3 regions of the Eubacterium sp. AM05-23 genome follow, and region 1 is predicted to be linked to each of the others. Evidence: predicted binding sites of a transcription regulator. Region 1 holds the regulator's gene; each other region holds the start of a gene.
The links. Region 1 encodes HrcA, which represses chaperone genes, less so after heat shock. Its sites were predicted from a motif close to TGTTAGCACTCNNNNNNNNNGAGTGCTAACA; they were not measured.

Region 1 (5,268 bases):
TTATTTATCGTCGTCGCTGACTTCTTCGTATTCAGCTTCTACGACGTCATCGTCGCCCTTCTGGTCAGCAGACTGCTGTTCTGCGGTCTGTTCCTGAGCGGTCTGTTCATACATTTTCTGAGCGATCGGATATAAAGCTTCGTTTAATTCTTCGATGGCTTTATTGATTGCCTCAACGTCTTCGCCTTCACCGGCGGCTTTTACCTTATCGATAGCAGCGGTTACCTTGCTCTTTTCATCGTCGGTAATCTTGCCTTCCATGTCCTTCAGAGACTGTTCTGCCTGATAAGCAGTGGAGTCTGCATTGTTCTTGGCTTCGATGAGGTCTTTTGCTTTCTTATCTTCGGCTGCGTGCTGTTCAGCTTCTTTTACAGCCTTGTCGATATCTTCTTCGCTCATGTTGGTGGTCGATTTGATCACAACATTCTGAGATTTGCCAGTGCCTAAGTCCTTGGCTGATACGTTAACGATACCGTTGGCGTCAATATCAAAGGTTACTTCGATCTGTGGAATACCACGTCTTGCAGCCGGGATACCGGTTAACTGGAAACGGCCCAGAGTCTTATTGCCAGAGGCCATTTCACGTTCACCCTGTAATACATGGATGTCTACAGCAGTCTGGTTATCCGCAGCGGTAGAGAATACCTGGCTCTTTTTGGTCGGGATGGTGGTGTTGCGTTCGATCAGTTTTGTGAATACACCGCCAAGGGTTTCGATCCCTAAGGAAAGCGGGGTAACGTCGAGTAACAGCACGTCATTGACTTCGCCAGCTAATACGCCACCCTGGATAGCGGCACCGATGGCAACACATTCGTCAGGGTTAATGCCCTTATAGGCTTCTTCACCGGTTAAGTTCTTAACAGCATCCTGTACTGCCGGGATTCTTGTGGAACCACCAACCAGGATAACCTTGTTCAATTCGTTTTTGCCCAGGCCTGCGTCACTCATGGCTTTGGAAACAGGTCCTTCGGTTTCTCTTACAAGACCAGAAGTCAATTCGTCGAATTTCGCTCTTGTCAGGGAGAGTTCGAGATGCTGCGGTCCTTCTGCGGTCGCAGTGATGAACGGCAGGTTAATGTCCGATTTCATAACGCTTGAGAGTTCGATTTTAGCTTTTTCAGCAGCTTCTTTCAAACGCTGTAACGCCATTTTATCAGATTTCAGGTCGATGCCGTGGGATTTTTTGAATTCATCTGCCATCCAGTCGATCACCTTGTTGTCAAAGTCATCGCCGCCCAGGTTGTTGTTCCCGTTGGTCGCCTTAACTTCGAAAACGCCGTCGCCTAATTCCAGGATGGATACGTCGAAGGTACCGCCGCCAAGGTCATAAACCATGATTTTCTGGTTGTCTGCCTTGTCAAGACCATAGGCCAGTGAAGCTGCGGTTGGTTCGTTGATGATACGCAGTACATCTAAACCGGCGATCTTACCAGCGTCCTTGGTTGCCTGTCTCTGAGCGTCGCTGAAGTAAGCCGGTACAGTGATAACAGCCTTGGTAACTGTTTCGCCAAGATAGGCTTCTGCGTCTGATTTTAATTTCTGCAGGATCATCGCAGAGATTTCCTGCGGTGTGTAGCTCTTATCATCGATGGTTACTTTATAGTCGGTACCCATGTGTCTCTTGATGGACGCGACTGTACGGTCTGGATTGGTGACAGCCTGGCGTTTTGCCACCTGGCCGACCAGTCTTTCACCGTCTTTAGTAAACGCAACAACAGACGGGGTTGTGCGGTTCCCTTCTGCATTTGGGATAACAACCGGTTCGCCGCCTTCCAAAACAGCAACGCAAGAGTTTGTAGTACCTAAGTCAATACCAATAATTTTTTCTTTACCCATAATATATGTCCTCCTAAGTTTTTAGTATAAATTTCTAATTTTTATCATTCTTCAAAAAAGCAGCTTGTTGTTTAATGGAGAATTGAGAATGGAAAATGGAAAATTCCGGTACAAAACGCTACGCATTTTGATCTTTATGCGGCCGTTGACCGCTTTCTCAAATTTGCTTTAGCAAATTTGTTCTTTTAATTCTCCATTCTCAATTCCCCATTGTCAATTGCTTTTTTACTTCTGGTTAACCTTAACCATCGCTGGCCGTATGACCTTATCCTTAAAAGTGTAACCCTTCTGGAAAACCTCCAGAACAACCTGGTCGTCTTTTTCAGGATCTGCTCCAACGGCAACGCCGTGGTGGAAGTTCGGATCAAAGGCTGTACCCACACAGTCAATTTCCTGCAGGCCCTCCTCGTTCAGAACACCGATCAGCTGCTTGAAAACCATCTGGACGCCTTCGCGGTATTTGTCCGCATTGTCATCATCCGCCGCCGCTTCGGCGCGGTCCAGGTTGTCAAGCACTGGTAAAAGCTTTGTGACAAAGCCCTCAAGAGCAAACTGGTAAATGTCAGTCTTTTCCTTCTGCGTTCTTTTTTTATAGTTTTCAAAATCCGCCTGAAGGCGCATAAGACGCTCCATAGCCGCTTCCTCTGCCTTGGCCGCTTCATTTACCGATTTTTCAACATCCTCTACAGTTTCCTGTTCTTCTGTTTTCTGTTCCTCTGCTGCCTGTTCCTCCGTAGCTTCTTCCTTAATGGTTTCGTCTACGTTTTGTTCCATCTTTTCTTCCTTAGCCATTTAACCACCTATTTCATTAATAATTTTGTTAAGTTTGTGTTCAGTTCATTTCTTATATAATCAAGAACCGAGGAGACATTGTCATAATTCATCCTCGTCGGTCCTATGACCCCAAAAGCGCCTACGGTCTTTCCTTCCAGCTCGTAGGTTGTCGTAATAATACTGAATTCCTTCAGATTCTCATTATCATTTTCATCCCCGATGCTGATGTTAATCACCTGACTGGCGTCATCATTTGACAGGATCCCCGCCAGCAGCGGTTTTTCCTCGATCACATTGACCAGGTGACGGATTTTTTCCACATCACTGAATTCGGGATAGTTGAAAAGATTCGTCAGACCCATGGAGTGGATGTCTGAAGCCTCTTCCATCAAAGTATCCCTTAATACCGGAAGAATTTCCCGGAGTAAACTGCTTTCATCCGGGGACAATTCCTGAATCTGATCCACCAGCTCCATATTAATTTCCTGGAAGGAAATATTTTTAAGGAAGCTGTTTAAGACATTACTCAGTTTCAGGGCCAAAGTGGTGTCAATTTCCTGTGAAAGGGTCATTTCAATGTTCTTTGCCATCCCTTCATAGGTGACCACAATGAGTAAAACCCGTTCCTTGATCAAAGGAACAATCTGTACGTGCTTGCAGTTAAAGCAGGAAACCCGCGGCGACAGCACCACAGAGGTGTAATTGGTCAGCTGTGACAGCACCTTCGCCGTGTGGTTCATGGTGTTATCCAACTCCCTTGTTATTTTAAGATACCCATTATGGATGTCATTTCTCACAACCTTAGCTAATTTTTGAATTTGCATGATCTCATCGACATAATAGCGATATGCCAGCTGAGTCGGAATTCTTCCAGATGAGGTGTGCGGCTGCATTAAAAAGCCCAGGTCTTCGAGATCAGCCATTTCGTTCCGGATGGTCGCAGGGCTGATGCCAAGATTATAACGCTTTGACAAAGTCCGGGACCCTACCGGTTCGGCGGTATTGATGTAATCCTTAATGATTACCTCCAATATCTTCTTCTTTCTCTCTTTCAAGTCCATTTTGTTCACCTCTTTATTAGCACTCGTTACTTGTGAGTGCTAATATCTTGACTATAATATACCACCGGGTTCTTACTTTGTCAATAGATTTCTATAAGATAAATGTCAAGTTTTTAAGATTTAAACATTATTTAAGCAAGGAAACCTTTTGGTATATTATCCAAGTGAAAAGCTGAAAAAGAGAGGGCGTGCAGCGAAAACCGTTAAAGGATTTTTCCATTTTGCCGCGCGCCAAGATGCTTTATTTCGCAGAACCATCGAAGTCATGAGGTAACAGTGCCTTGCTCGCGGCGATCCCGCAAAATCCAACGGCGGTCCTCCGCTACACTCATCTCACTTATACAAACGCCACAAACACCTGATTCGCCAGATCCTGGCCCTTTGGGGTAAGGCGGATCACCGGCCCCTCACGCGTGAGAAGCCCCGCCGCCACAAGGTTTCCAATTTCCTCAAAATCTTCAAAAAAGCTGCTGCCAAACAGCCTTCGGTAATCCGCGTCGTTTACGCCGCACATGCGCCGCAGACCCAGAAACATAAAATCACCCTTTTTCTCCTGCACATCCAGTGTGTGCGCCTCGAGCACTGGGGCTTTCCCCTGTTCAGCCAGAGTACAGTAGTCCCCCATTGCCATCACGTTGGTGCGGCGCTCTTCCTTATAATAGGAGGCTGCCCCCAGTCCAAAGCCCACATAGGGCTTCATCACCCAGTACAGGCTGTTGTGGCGGCTTTCCCAGCCTTTCCTTGCAAAGTTCGATATCTCATACTGCTCAAAGCCCTTCTCTGCCAGGCCGTCGATGACAGCGTGCTGCATCTGGCGTTCCAGCGCCTCGTCTGGCAGCGCCAGTTTTCCCTGGCGGAGCAGGGTGGCAAAGGCAGTTCCCTCCTCGATTTTCAGGCTGTAGCAAGAGATATGCTTAACGGGCTCAAGGGCCGTCAGTCTCGCAAGGTCCCGGCGCACATCCTCCAGGGTCTGTCCCGGCAGGCCAAACATTAAATCCGCCGAGATATTCTCAAACCCCGCGCTTCCCAGCAGCTCCAGCGACGACTCAAAATCCGCGTAGGTGTGGATACGCCCCAGGGCTTTAAGCTCTTCATCGCTCGTGGTCTGGAGACCCAGGCTCACGCGGTTGAGGCCCATGCTGCGGTAAGCCCGGCATTTTTCGCCGGTCAGGGTTCCGGGATTGGCCTCAATGGTGGCTTCCACACCCTCCCCTGGCAGCTCAAAGCACTCCTGGATACAGTCCATAACCTGGCCGATATGATCAGCCGACACGTAAGAGGGCGTGCCTCCCCCAAAATAAACCGTGCGCGCGGACAGCCTGCCCTGCTCATCCGCGAAGGCCCTTATCTCAAGGCAGACCGCCTCAAAATAACGCCGGGCATCCGCCTCGCTAAGCCCCGCCCATGAGGGAAAATCACAGTAGCGGCACTTCTGCTGGCAGAAGGGAACATGCACATAAATTCCAACATTTTCCATTAAAACGCTCCTTTTTATAAAATATGATGAAAAAACAAATTGTCACCGGGACAAATTTAAGTCTTTATGTTACAATATATTCTATATAATAAAGTATAAAGAGTCAAAGGAGTGAACATA
Region 2 (5,268 bases), on a different contig from region 1:
CCTTGGCCACCAGTCCGGCAGCGCCATGCTGGCCAGCACCATGGCCTTCGCCACCCTGACCCTTGCCCGCCTGTTCCATGGCTTTAACTGCCGGGGTGACGAATCCATTTTCCGGCTGAAATTCGGAACAAACAAATACTCACTCATGGCCTTCTTTGGCGGTGTTTTACTTCTGGCGGCGGTACTGTTTATACCAGGTCTCAACACCCTGTTCCTCGTGGCGCCGCTGACCCTTGGACAGATCGGCCAGATATGCCTGCTGGCATTTCTGCCTACCCTGATCATCCAGATTACTAAAATGGTCACAGGCCGGCAGCATACCAGTGCCGTGACTGGCAAACCCAGCCTGTCGGATGATTAAGCATTTAAAAAGCCCGGTTTTTCAAAAGAAAAACCGGGCTTTTATATTATCTAAATTACACCATCAGCTCACAAATAGAGCGCGCAAATTCTACTGGATCTTCAATGGTCATTCCCTCAATGAGCATGGCCTGATCGTAAAGCAGGTTGGCATATTTTTTCAGCTTATCGTTATTTTTATCTTCATATGCTTTTTTCATGGCGTCAAACACCGGATGGCTCCCATTGATTTCGAGAACCTTATCGGCTTTGACATCGCCGCCCATGGGCTGTGCGTTTAGAACTTTTTCCATTTCTAAGGATATCCCCTCTGTTGAGAAGCATACTGGGTGGCTTTTCAGTCTTGTGGACAGCTTGACCGCATTTACCTTGCCGTCCAGAGCGTCCTTGATGGCGGTCATTAAATCCTTATTCTCTTCATTTTTGGCTTCAGATTCTTTTTTGGCCTCTTCGGACTGTTCGATCCCCAGATCATCATCGGAAGCGGAGCGGAATTCTTTTTCATCATACTTCATGAGACTCTTAAGCGCAAATTCATCCACATCGTCGGTGCAGTAAAGCACTTCGTAGCCCTGATCTAAGAGCAGCTCAATCTGCGGCATTTTCCCAATCTTTTCAATGGAATCACCGCAGGCATAGTAAATATATTTCTGATCTTCCTTCATTCTGCCGACATATTCTGCAAAGGTGACGGTTTTCTTTTCACTGGAGCTGTAGAACATCACCAGATCCTTAAGCTTATCAGCATTCATCCCATAGTTTTCATACATACCAAACTTGAGCGGCAGACCAAAGTTTTTATAGAATTCGTCGTATTTTTCACGGTCTTTTTTCTGCATGTCCATAAGCTCAGAGGTAATTTTCTTTTCAATACGCTGGGCGATGGCCATGACCTGGCGGTCCTGCTGAAGCATTTCTCTTGAGATGTTTAAAGAAAGGTCCTGTGAGTCGACTAGACCTCTGACAAAGCCAAAGTAGTCCGGAAGCAGATCCTCGCATTTATCCATGATCAGCACACCGCTGGAATACAGCTGCAGACCTTTTTTAAACTCTTTTGAGAAGTAATTATAGGGCACGTTCGACGGGATAAACAGCAGCGCGTCATAGGTGCACACGCCTTCTACATGGGTCGCGATGACTTTTGCAGGATCGGTATAATCATAATATTTTTCCTTGTAGAAATTGTTATAGTCTTCATCGGTAACTTCGCTTTTATTCTTTTTCCACAAAGGCACCATGCTGTTGAGGGTCTCCTCCTCCAGGTAGGTATCGTACTGTGGTTCGTAATCCTCTTTGGCTTTTTCTTCCTCGGAAGCCTCTACCAGAGTACTCTTTTCCACTTCCATTTTAATGGGGTAGCGGATATAATCGGAATAACGCTTAATCAGCTCTCTGAGACGGTATTCTTCCAGATACTGGCTGTATTTTTCATCATCGGTATCGTCCATGAGTGTCAGGATGATTTCTGTCCCGACTTCATCTTTATCGCAGGCTTCAATGGTATAGCCTTCCGCGCCTTCGGATTCCCATTCATAGGCCATGTCGCTGCCGTCTGCCTTTGTACGGACCTTGATGTCTTTGCTGACCATAAAGGCGGAATAAAAGCCGACGCCAAACTGGCCGATGATATCAATATCTTCCTGAGCCTCATGCTCAGACTTAAATTCCAGAGAGCCGCTGTTGGCGATAATGCCAAGGTTTTCTTCCAGCTCTTCCTGGGTCATCCCGATACCGTTATCGGTAATGGTCAGCGTTTTTGCTTCCTTATCCGGAATAATGTGGATCGCATAGTCTTCTCTTGAGAGGCCGCTGCCGCCTTCCGACATATTTTTAAAATAACGTTTGTCAATGGCGTCGCTTGCATTTGAGATGATCTCTCTTAAAAAAATCTCTTTGTTTGTATAAATCGAATGAATCATTAAATCCAGCAGGCGTTTGGATTCTGCCTGGAATTGCTTTTTAGCCATAATCTCCACTCACTTTCATTTCGTTATTGTTAGCACTCGATATGTACGAGTGCTAACAATACTATAGATCATTCTGATGAAAAAATCAAGATCTTTTGAGGAAAAATTTAAATAATCTTAATGACAATTTTTGTTCTCAGCGCTTTCTCCCGTTTTTGTGACGTCTTAGTTATTACGAGTACCTTTATAAAAACTTAACAGGGATGCTCTGCGTCTTCCTTTCCAGAGCATCTAAAACCAAAAACCCGCCGGAGTTTCCCTTGCTTTCCGGCGGGTAAGGCTGATTGTTATGATATTTTGGTTTCCAGCACTCGGCGCATCACTACCTGATTGTCATAGAAAAGATCAAACATATCCGGCGCAAAGAACTTTCCTCTGTCGCGGTACATAATCTCCAGAGCTTCCTCCATTGTGAAGGCCCGCTTATATGGCCTTACAGCCGTCAGGGCGTCGAAAACATCTGCGATGGAAAGCGCCTGTACATAAAGCGGAATCTCATTTCCCTTTAAGCCACAGGGATACCCGCTGCCGTCCCACCGCTCATGATGATACAGCGCCATATCTCTGGCATAGTTCAGGAAATCATCCGGGTGTGTGTTGTCAATAATTTTCTGTACCATATCGCCGCCGATCTGGCTGTGGGTTTTCATATGGTCAAATTCTTCCGGTGTGAGCGGTCCTGGTTTTTTTAGCACCTCATCCCGGATTCCAATCTTGCCGATGTCGTGCATGGCGGAGGCCTGAAGCATATCTGCCCTGGTTTCTTTCGGAAAAGCCTTCTTATACTGCGGCGTTTTTTCCAGAATTTCAAGCAGCGCCCTGAAATACCGGGTGGTATTTTTCACATGACTGCCGGTGGTACCATCTCTGGACTCGATGGCCTCTGCCCAGCCCTGGTTCATCATCTTTTGCAAATCCTCGATGCGGCTGGTTTTTTTCCGGACAATTTCCTCCAGATTGTTCTGGTAGCCATACAGCTCTATCTGTGCGTCGACTCTGGCCAGCATGGCGACATGGTCGAATGGTTTGGTGATAAAATCCTTTGCTCCTAAGAGAAATCCCTTCTGTTCGCTTTCAGAATCTTTCTGTCCGGTCAGAAAAATGACGGGTATCCTCCGGTATTCGGGCTGTTTTCGTATCTGCCTCAGGGTTTCATAGCCATCGATTCCAGGCATTTGAATATCCAGCAGGATCATGTCTGGTCTGCCAATTTTAAGGTAACGCAGCAGCTGTTCTCCCGAAATCAGTTTTGTAAGCCGGTAATGCGTCTGGAGCACACTCTCCGCCAGATCCAGATTAACCGGGTTATCATCGACCACAGCAATGTTTTTCCTGCTGTCCGTTCTCTCTTCCTGTACCTGCTCCTGTTCGCAGGGGCTTTCCCCTTCACGGTAGGTATCCAGTATCTCGGCGGCCCACTCAAACTCATAGCGCTCGTAGCAGTCACGCAGCTCATTGAGAAGAAGTGTGCTTTTTTCATCGCAAAGGTAATGCGTTTTTTCAGAAAAAAGAGCTTTCAGCATTTCTGTATCATAGGTCTTAAAGGCTTTTTCCAACTGGTTCAGCACACAGCTGTCAAAGTAAATATCATTTTGTTTTTCGGGCTGATTTTCCATTTCAGTCCGGTTTAAAAAACCTTCAATCTCTTTAACCGCGCGGCTTACACGTACGGTGAAAACTGGCAGCGTGGTACGGATTTTCGCCAGGTCTTTCTCATTTCCCTGCTGCTCCATCTTTTCGGCCAGCGCAGCAAGACCGGCAGCCGAAACAGCCGCACAGGCTCCCTTAAGACCATGTACCTCGATGATAAAACGCCGCATGTCGTTTTTGATTAACTCTGGCAGATCGGCTGTTTTGTCCTGAACGGTACGGTAAAATGTTCTTAAAATCTGGGTGTAAACAGAAATTGAACCGATCCGCGTAATCCCATCCCGGAAATCGATCTCCTCGGTTCTATAGCGCAGCAGCCACTGGGGAATATTCTCCGTTGCAGGACCAGTCTCTTTCTGCTGTCCGTCTGCCCTTGTATCGTTGGCCGCTTTCAGCCATTTTCTCAGGATGTCATGCATCCTGTGAATGTCGATGGGTTTTGCTAAAAAGCCGTTAAAGCCTTCGTTTTTATAAAACTGCTGGGCCTCCCGCGTGGCATTGGCGGTCAATGCAATAATGGGCAATTTTTTATATTTTTCATCTGGCAGGGCCCTGATTGTTTTCAAAGCCTCTACTCCATCCATCTCAGGCATCATATGATCCATAAACACGAGATCGTAGTCCTGCTTCTGGACTGCCGCCACTGCCGCCACACCGGAAACGGCAAAATCAATCTGCATGCCGTAGGGCTCCATAAGTCCCTCGGCAATCTGAAGGTTCAGCTCATTGTCATCCACCACCAGTACAGAGACAAAAGGCATGGAACGAACCATGGTATTGCCTGCTCCGGGCTGTTTAGACGGAATGCTGATTTTTTCATCCTTATTAAGCACCATTGCCAGCTGCCCTGTGAACAGAGGAAGATAGACGCTTGTGTCATTCATCAGCGGATGTTCATTCAGATTCAACAGCGTGATAAAAGCAGCATTTCCCATCTGTTCGGCGGCGTCAAGCATTCTTAAAACGGCTCGTTTGGCAAGGATATGTGTGTAACGGTTCTTTTCCATATACATATCAAAGGTTTCCCGCGTGTCACACAAGTCATAGGGTACGCCCAGTTTATCAAGGCAGTCTCCCTCGTAACGCCGTAAAAGCTCTGATGTTTCATAGACCAGTATCCTCAGCTTTCCGTTCACTTTTCCAACCATCGGCGTCTCGTCAGAAATCCCCTGGCAGACTGTCGCGGTAAAAACAGACCCTTTCCCATATTCGCTTTTCACCTTAATTCCTCCGCCCATCATTTCACAGAGGCTTTTGGCGATGCTGAGGCCAAGGCCGGTTCCCTCAACAT
Region 3 (5,268 bases), on a different contig from region 1:
GGTAATATAGATGATACCGTGGGGGCTCTGCAGAATCTGGCGCATACGGGCGTAGTTGTCATCGTTCATGCCAAAGGTGCCGGAATGGTCGAGCTTGGTGTTCTGATTCAAAAAACGCAGTACAGCTTTTTCGCCGTAGACGGTTGGAATCACCGAGGTACGGATATTCATCTCAATGCCCTTGATCCGCGCGCGGAAATGGCCGTCCTGGGGCAGTCGCCGCTCAGCGATGTCCAGGTTTGAGAGTATCTTAATACGGGCGATGACAGACTGGTGCAGGGCGCTGGCCAGTGTCAGGTAATCGACAATGAGACCGTCGATACGCAGACGCACGTTGGTTTTATCCTCAAAAGGCTCGATGTGGATATCGCTGGCGCCAGTATTGTAGCCCTTTATGAGCATGGTATTGATGAGATTGACAACCGGCGCGTCGTCTCCGGCGGCGTCCAGATCCTCTACAATGGAGACCGTCTCCATATCGTCGGCCATCTCGTTGGCGCTGGTGGCTGCCTGACGTGCCTCGATTTCCGAATAGCTGCTGTCAATGCCCTTGAGAATGGCTTCCTTTTCGGCCAGAATAATATCGATGGGCATATTGGTGATCAGCCGCAGGTCCTCAATAGCGTAAAAATCCAGCGGGTCATTGGTGGCGACCAGCAGGTGGCCGCTTGAAAACCCTATTGGGATAAGGGTATATTTCTGCGCAATATTTTTGGGTATTTTGGCCGCTGCCTCCAGATCTACCTCTATCTGGCTCAGATTGATAACCCGAAGGTCCAGGCGCTTTGCCAGGGCGCCCAGCAGCTGGCTTTCGGTCACGTAGCCGTAATCGACCAGAATCGCGCCAAGCCGCTTGCTTTTATCCACCTTCTGGTAGGCCAGGGCTTCCTGAAGCTGTCCCTCTGTAATATAGCCGTCGCCGACCAGTATGTCCCCTATACGGATGTTCTTCATGCTTCTACTCCTTAAACGCTTTATAATGCTGTATTATACCATAATTGTGAATAATAGTAAAAAAATCCCGAAATCCTGAAAATCGTTTTTAGACTTTCGGGATTTCGGGATCTGCTTTTCTACTTCATCAAAACCTTCATGTAATCCTTCATATACTGGGGCAGATCCGGTGGACGCCTGGCAGAAATAATATGGCCGTCCACGATAGACGGGGTGTCGTGCCAGATAGCGCCTGCGTTTTCCATATCGTCGCGGATGCCCGGGGTGCTGGTGACATTTTTGCCCTTTAAGATACCGGCCGAGATAAGCACCCAGCCTGCGTGGCAGATTTCACCGATGGGCTTTCCTGCCTTATCCATGGCCCGCACCATGTCGAGGACCACCGGGAAGCGGCGCAGCTTGTCCGGCGCCCAGCCGCCAGGCACCAGAATGCCATCGTACACATCGGGATTGATTTCATCAAAGCTGTAGTCCGACACACAGGGCACACCGTATTTTCCGATGTAGGTTTTTCCCTTTTCCTCGCCGACCACATCCACAGTCACGCCATCCTCCTCGCGGAGACGGTGTACCGGATACCATAGCTCCAGATCTTCAAAGTCGTCGCTGATTAATGCGATAATTTTTTTAGACATGTTAAAATGCTCCTTTTCTGTTTGTATTTTCATTATTACCCAAAGCTTCCTCCAGAGAAGCATCATAGACAGCTACATTGTTTTTTCCGTGATCCTTCATATAATACAGGGCCTTGTCAGCCTTGCCATACAGCTCCTCAAACACACTGTCCGCCGTCGAATAGACCAGGCCAATGCTCACTGAGACCTCTGTCCGGCGTCCTTCTTTTTCGTAGCACCGGCTCATTACGCCGCAGAGCTTTCTGGCATCCCGCAGGGGCTTTTCCCTGCAATGGCCGATATTTTTTACAAAAGCCAGAAACTCATCGCCGCCCAGACGGCCCAAAACAGCGTCTGTATCAAAAATGGCGGCCATTTCCCTGGCCAGATCCTCGAGCACCTCGTCGCCGCCCTGATGGCCCAGGGTATCGTTGACCAGCTTAAAGCGGTCCAGGTCAATCACCATCAGCGCGCCCTTCTCGCCGCCGCACTGCTCCAGATAGTCACTCACGATTTCCTCAAAGGTGGTGCGGTTGTACAGCCCTGTAAGCGGGTCGTGGTGCGCCTGGTTGATAAGCGCTTCCTTCTCGCATTTTTCCTCGTTAATGTTGATAATCTTACCAATGGCCCGCAGCGGGTGGCCGTGCCGGTCAAAAATGATCACGCTGGTGCCGCGCACCCACTCGATCTCGCCGGAGCTTACCCGCACCCTGTACTCGACCTCACATCGGGCCTGCTCAGGCGGACGGCGCTTGATGAGCTCTGCAAACCAGCGGGCAGCCTCATCGGTCTCCATATTCTTTTTCAGGCTCTCTGATAAAAAATGCTCGTTTCGGGATTTGCCGCCAAAATACTGCGCATAGCGGTCAGAAACCATAATACTGTCATCTCCATAGTCATACTCAAAAATCAGCTCATTGGACATCTCTGAGAGCACCCGGTAGCGTTCATAGTCCAGCAGCAGCTGCCGGTTGCGCTGAATACGGATGTACATGGCCAGGCCCACCACGGCGGCCAGCACCAGGCCGATAACCAGCGCCGCAGCAATGCTCTCAATGGGATTCGCTTTGACAAAGCTTTCCAGCGTAACACGCTGGCTGTCCTTATTAAAGTATTTCATATAGAGATCAGTGGCGTAATTGGGGTCTTTTTCATTGATGGCCGCCGTGGCCGTGTTGATGCCGCTGATAATCTCAGAATTCCCTTTGGTTACTGCAAAATAGTAGGGCTTTCCGTCAAACCGTGCGATAATCCGCTGGTTATCAAACAGGGTGACATCTGATCCCAGCAGCGCATCCACCTCGCCGGACTCCAGAGCTTTCTGCATTTCTACCTCACTGGGATATTCGACGGTCTCAACCGTGATCCCATTAACCTTGCAGAAGTCCTCCAGGGCCTGTGCCCGCCGTTTAGCTGAAGCCCGGACCCCTACCTTCATATTGTTAAAAGTCGAATAGTTGGTCGAGTTAATATCGGTATTGCTTTTTAAGACCGCCAATGTTGAGTAGCTGTAGCCACAGTTATATTCCGGGAAATCGTATTCCTCGGCCAGCTCGTCTGAATAGAGCATGCCGCCCATAATATCGACCTCACCGTTTTTTAAGTCCTCCATCATCTGGAGCAGGGTCTCGTCACTGCTATCTCCAGCAATAAACTCGTATTCCCATCCCGTATAGGCGGCAATTTCCTGCAGAAATTCATAGGTATAACCGGAATGCTTTCCATTTGCGTCGGTGCTGCTAAAGCCCTGCAGCTCCGGAAAGGCTACCCTTACTACCTTTTTCTCCTCGGCGTGGGCCGGAGCCGCTATAAAACACATGATAAGACTTATGACCAGCCCGAAACTGCACAGAGTCTTAAAAAATCGTCTCACTTTTTTCCTCCTACCTGTTTGGCAGATTATTCTCTTTCTTATTCTGGTATTACTCCTTATTATATACTGCTCAAACCAAATATACAATTTATTTATCTTAAAAACTTCCTGAAAATCACGGATTAAAGAATCTTCAAGGTATTACAAAACAGTAGAAAGCTTAACGAAATCTAAAATGTTAGCACTCACCTCTTGACAGTGCTAACAATCCGTCCTATAATATACTCGTAAACAAAGTTAAGCGAAGTCCCTTGAAAAAGGAACCGAACTCAATGGTTATAAAGGTTTATCACTTCATAAATCATGAAAACTAAAACAAAAAGGAGGAATGCCTTATGTTGTTGATGCCTAAAGATCGTTTCGGTTTTAATTTGTTTGATGATATGTTTAATGACCCGTTTTTTAAAAAGACAGAGTCACCCGCTCTCATGAAAACGGATATTCAGGAAAAGGATGGCAAGTACATTCTGGATATGGACCTGCCGGGCTTCGGCAAGGAAAATATCAAAGCTGACCTTGAGAATGGCTACCTGACCATCACCGCTTCCAGAGATGACTCAAAGGAAGAAAAAGATGAAAAAGGCAATCTGGTTCACCAGGAACGCTACACTGGCCAGTGCTCAAGAAGCTTCTATGTTGGCGACAATGTGAAGGAAGACGACATTAAAGCCGGTTACAAGGATGGTATTCTCCATCTGGAATTCCCGAAAAACGAAACCAAGCAAGTAGAACAGAAAAAATACATTGCGATTGAATAACTCAAAGCTTACCCCTTATCGGATGATTCCGATATTCATTTTATTACTCCCCCGTAATATAAAAAGCCGCGCTCACTCCCCTGGGCGCGGCTTTTGTTTTCGGCTAAAAAAGACCTCCCGAAATCCCGAAAAGCCAATACCGCTGACTTTTCAGGATTTCGGGAGGTTCTTTTACATTTAAAAGCTAGAGTAAAATACCGCGCACCTCATCGATATTTTCCAGGCCCTCGGCCTTGCAATAGGCTTCCAGCCCTTCGATGATCTTAACCGGGGCTTTGGGATCGATGAAATTCATGGTTCCCACCTGCACACAGGCCGCGCCGACCATGATAAACTCAAGAGCGTCTTCCCAGGTGCTGATGCCGCCCATGGCCATCACCGGCACGTCCACTGCCTTACAGACCTGATGGGTCATGCGCAGGGCGATGGGCTTGACCGCCGGGCCGGACAGCCCGGCGTAGGTGTTGTCAAACACGATCTTTTTCTTTTTATAATCCACGGCCATGGCCTGGATGGTGTTAATAAGCGAGATGCCGCAGGCACCAGATTCCTCACAGGCCAGCGCAATCTCCGCGATGTTCTCCACATTCGGGGAAAGCTTGACCATCACCGGAGCCTTGGATACTGCCACCACCTTTCGGGTAATGTCAGCCGCCATCTCTGGCCGTATGCCATAGGCCATCCCGCCGGCCTTCACGTTGGGGCAGGAAATATTCAGCTCGACCAGCTGCGCGTTGATGGCGTTGATTCGCTCAATGGCTTCCAGATAAGAAGCTTCGTCCTTGCCACCCACGTTCACCACCGTCACCGTGTCAATTTCTTTAAGGTGTGGCCACTCATTTTCGATAAAGGCGTCCACACCCGGGTTTTCAAGACCGATACTGTTGATCATGCCGGCCGGGGTTTCCCACAGGCGCATACCGGTGTTGCCGGGGCGCGGCTCCAGCGTCAGGCCCTTGGTACAAAGGCCGCCCAGTGCTGCCAGGTCATAGTACTTTTCAAACTCACGCCCGAAGCCAAAGGTCCCTGACGCGGTGACTACCGGGTTTTTAAAGACAATATCGTTAAA

Region 2: htpG (molecular chaperone HtpG) is a predicted target of HrcA. The motif match lies at 2,355-2,385, and genes of this name have one in related genera.
Region 3: DW091_RS01065 (Hsp20/alpha crystallin family protein) is a predicted target of HrcA. The motif match lies at 3,618-3,648, and genes of this name have one in related genera.

Annotation. Positions count from the first base shown of each region.
Region 1 covers NZ_QUDF01000002.1:246,873-252,140, reverse strand. The annotation lists gene dnaK (molecular chaperone DnaK) at 1-1,836, opposite strand; gene grpE (nucleotide exchange factor GrpE) at 2,062-2,628, opposite strand; gene hrcA (heat-inducible transcriptional repressor HrcA) at 2,637-3,671, opposite strand; gene hemW (radical SAM family heme chaperone HemW) at 4,009-5,148, opposite strand; gene DW091_RS03440 (tyrosine-protein phosphatase) at 5,268-5,268, shown strand, end outside.
Region 2 covers NZ_QUDF01000001.1:220,010-225,277, reverse strand. The annotation lists gene DW091_RS00970 (cation-translocating P-type ATPase) at 1-361, shown strand, start outside; gene htpG (molecular chaperone HtpG) at 417-2,327, opposite strand; gene DW091_RS00960 (response regulator) at 2,615-5,268, opposite strand, start outside.
Region 3 covers NZ_QUDF01000001.1:251,018-256,285, reverse strand. The annotation lists gene DW091_RS01080 (GspE/PulE family protein) at 1-954, opposite strand, end outside; gene DW091_RS01075 (type 1 glutamine amidotransferase domain-containing protein) at 1,074-1,589, opposite strand; gene DW091_RS01070 (diguanylate cyclase) at 1,591-3,441, opposite strand; gene DW091_RS01065 (Hsp20/alpha crystallin family protein) at 3,777-4,199, shown strand; gene DW091_RS01060 (dihydroorotate dehydrogenase) at 4,384-5,268, opposite strand, start outside.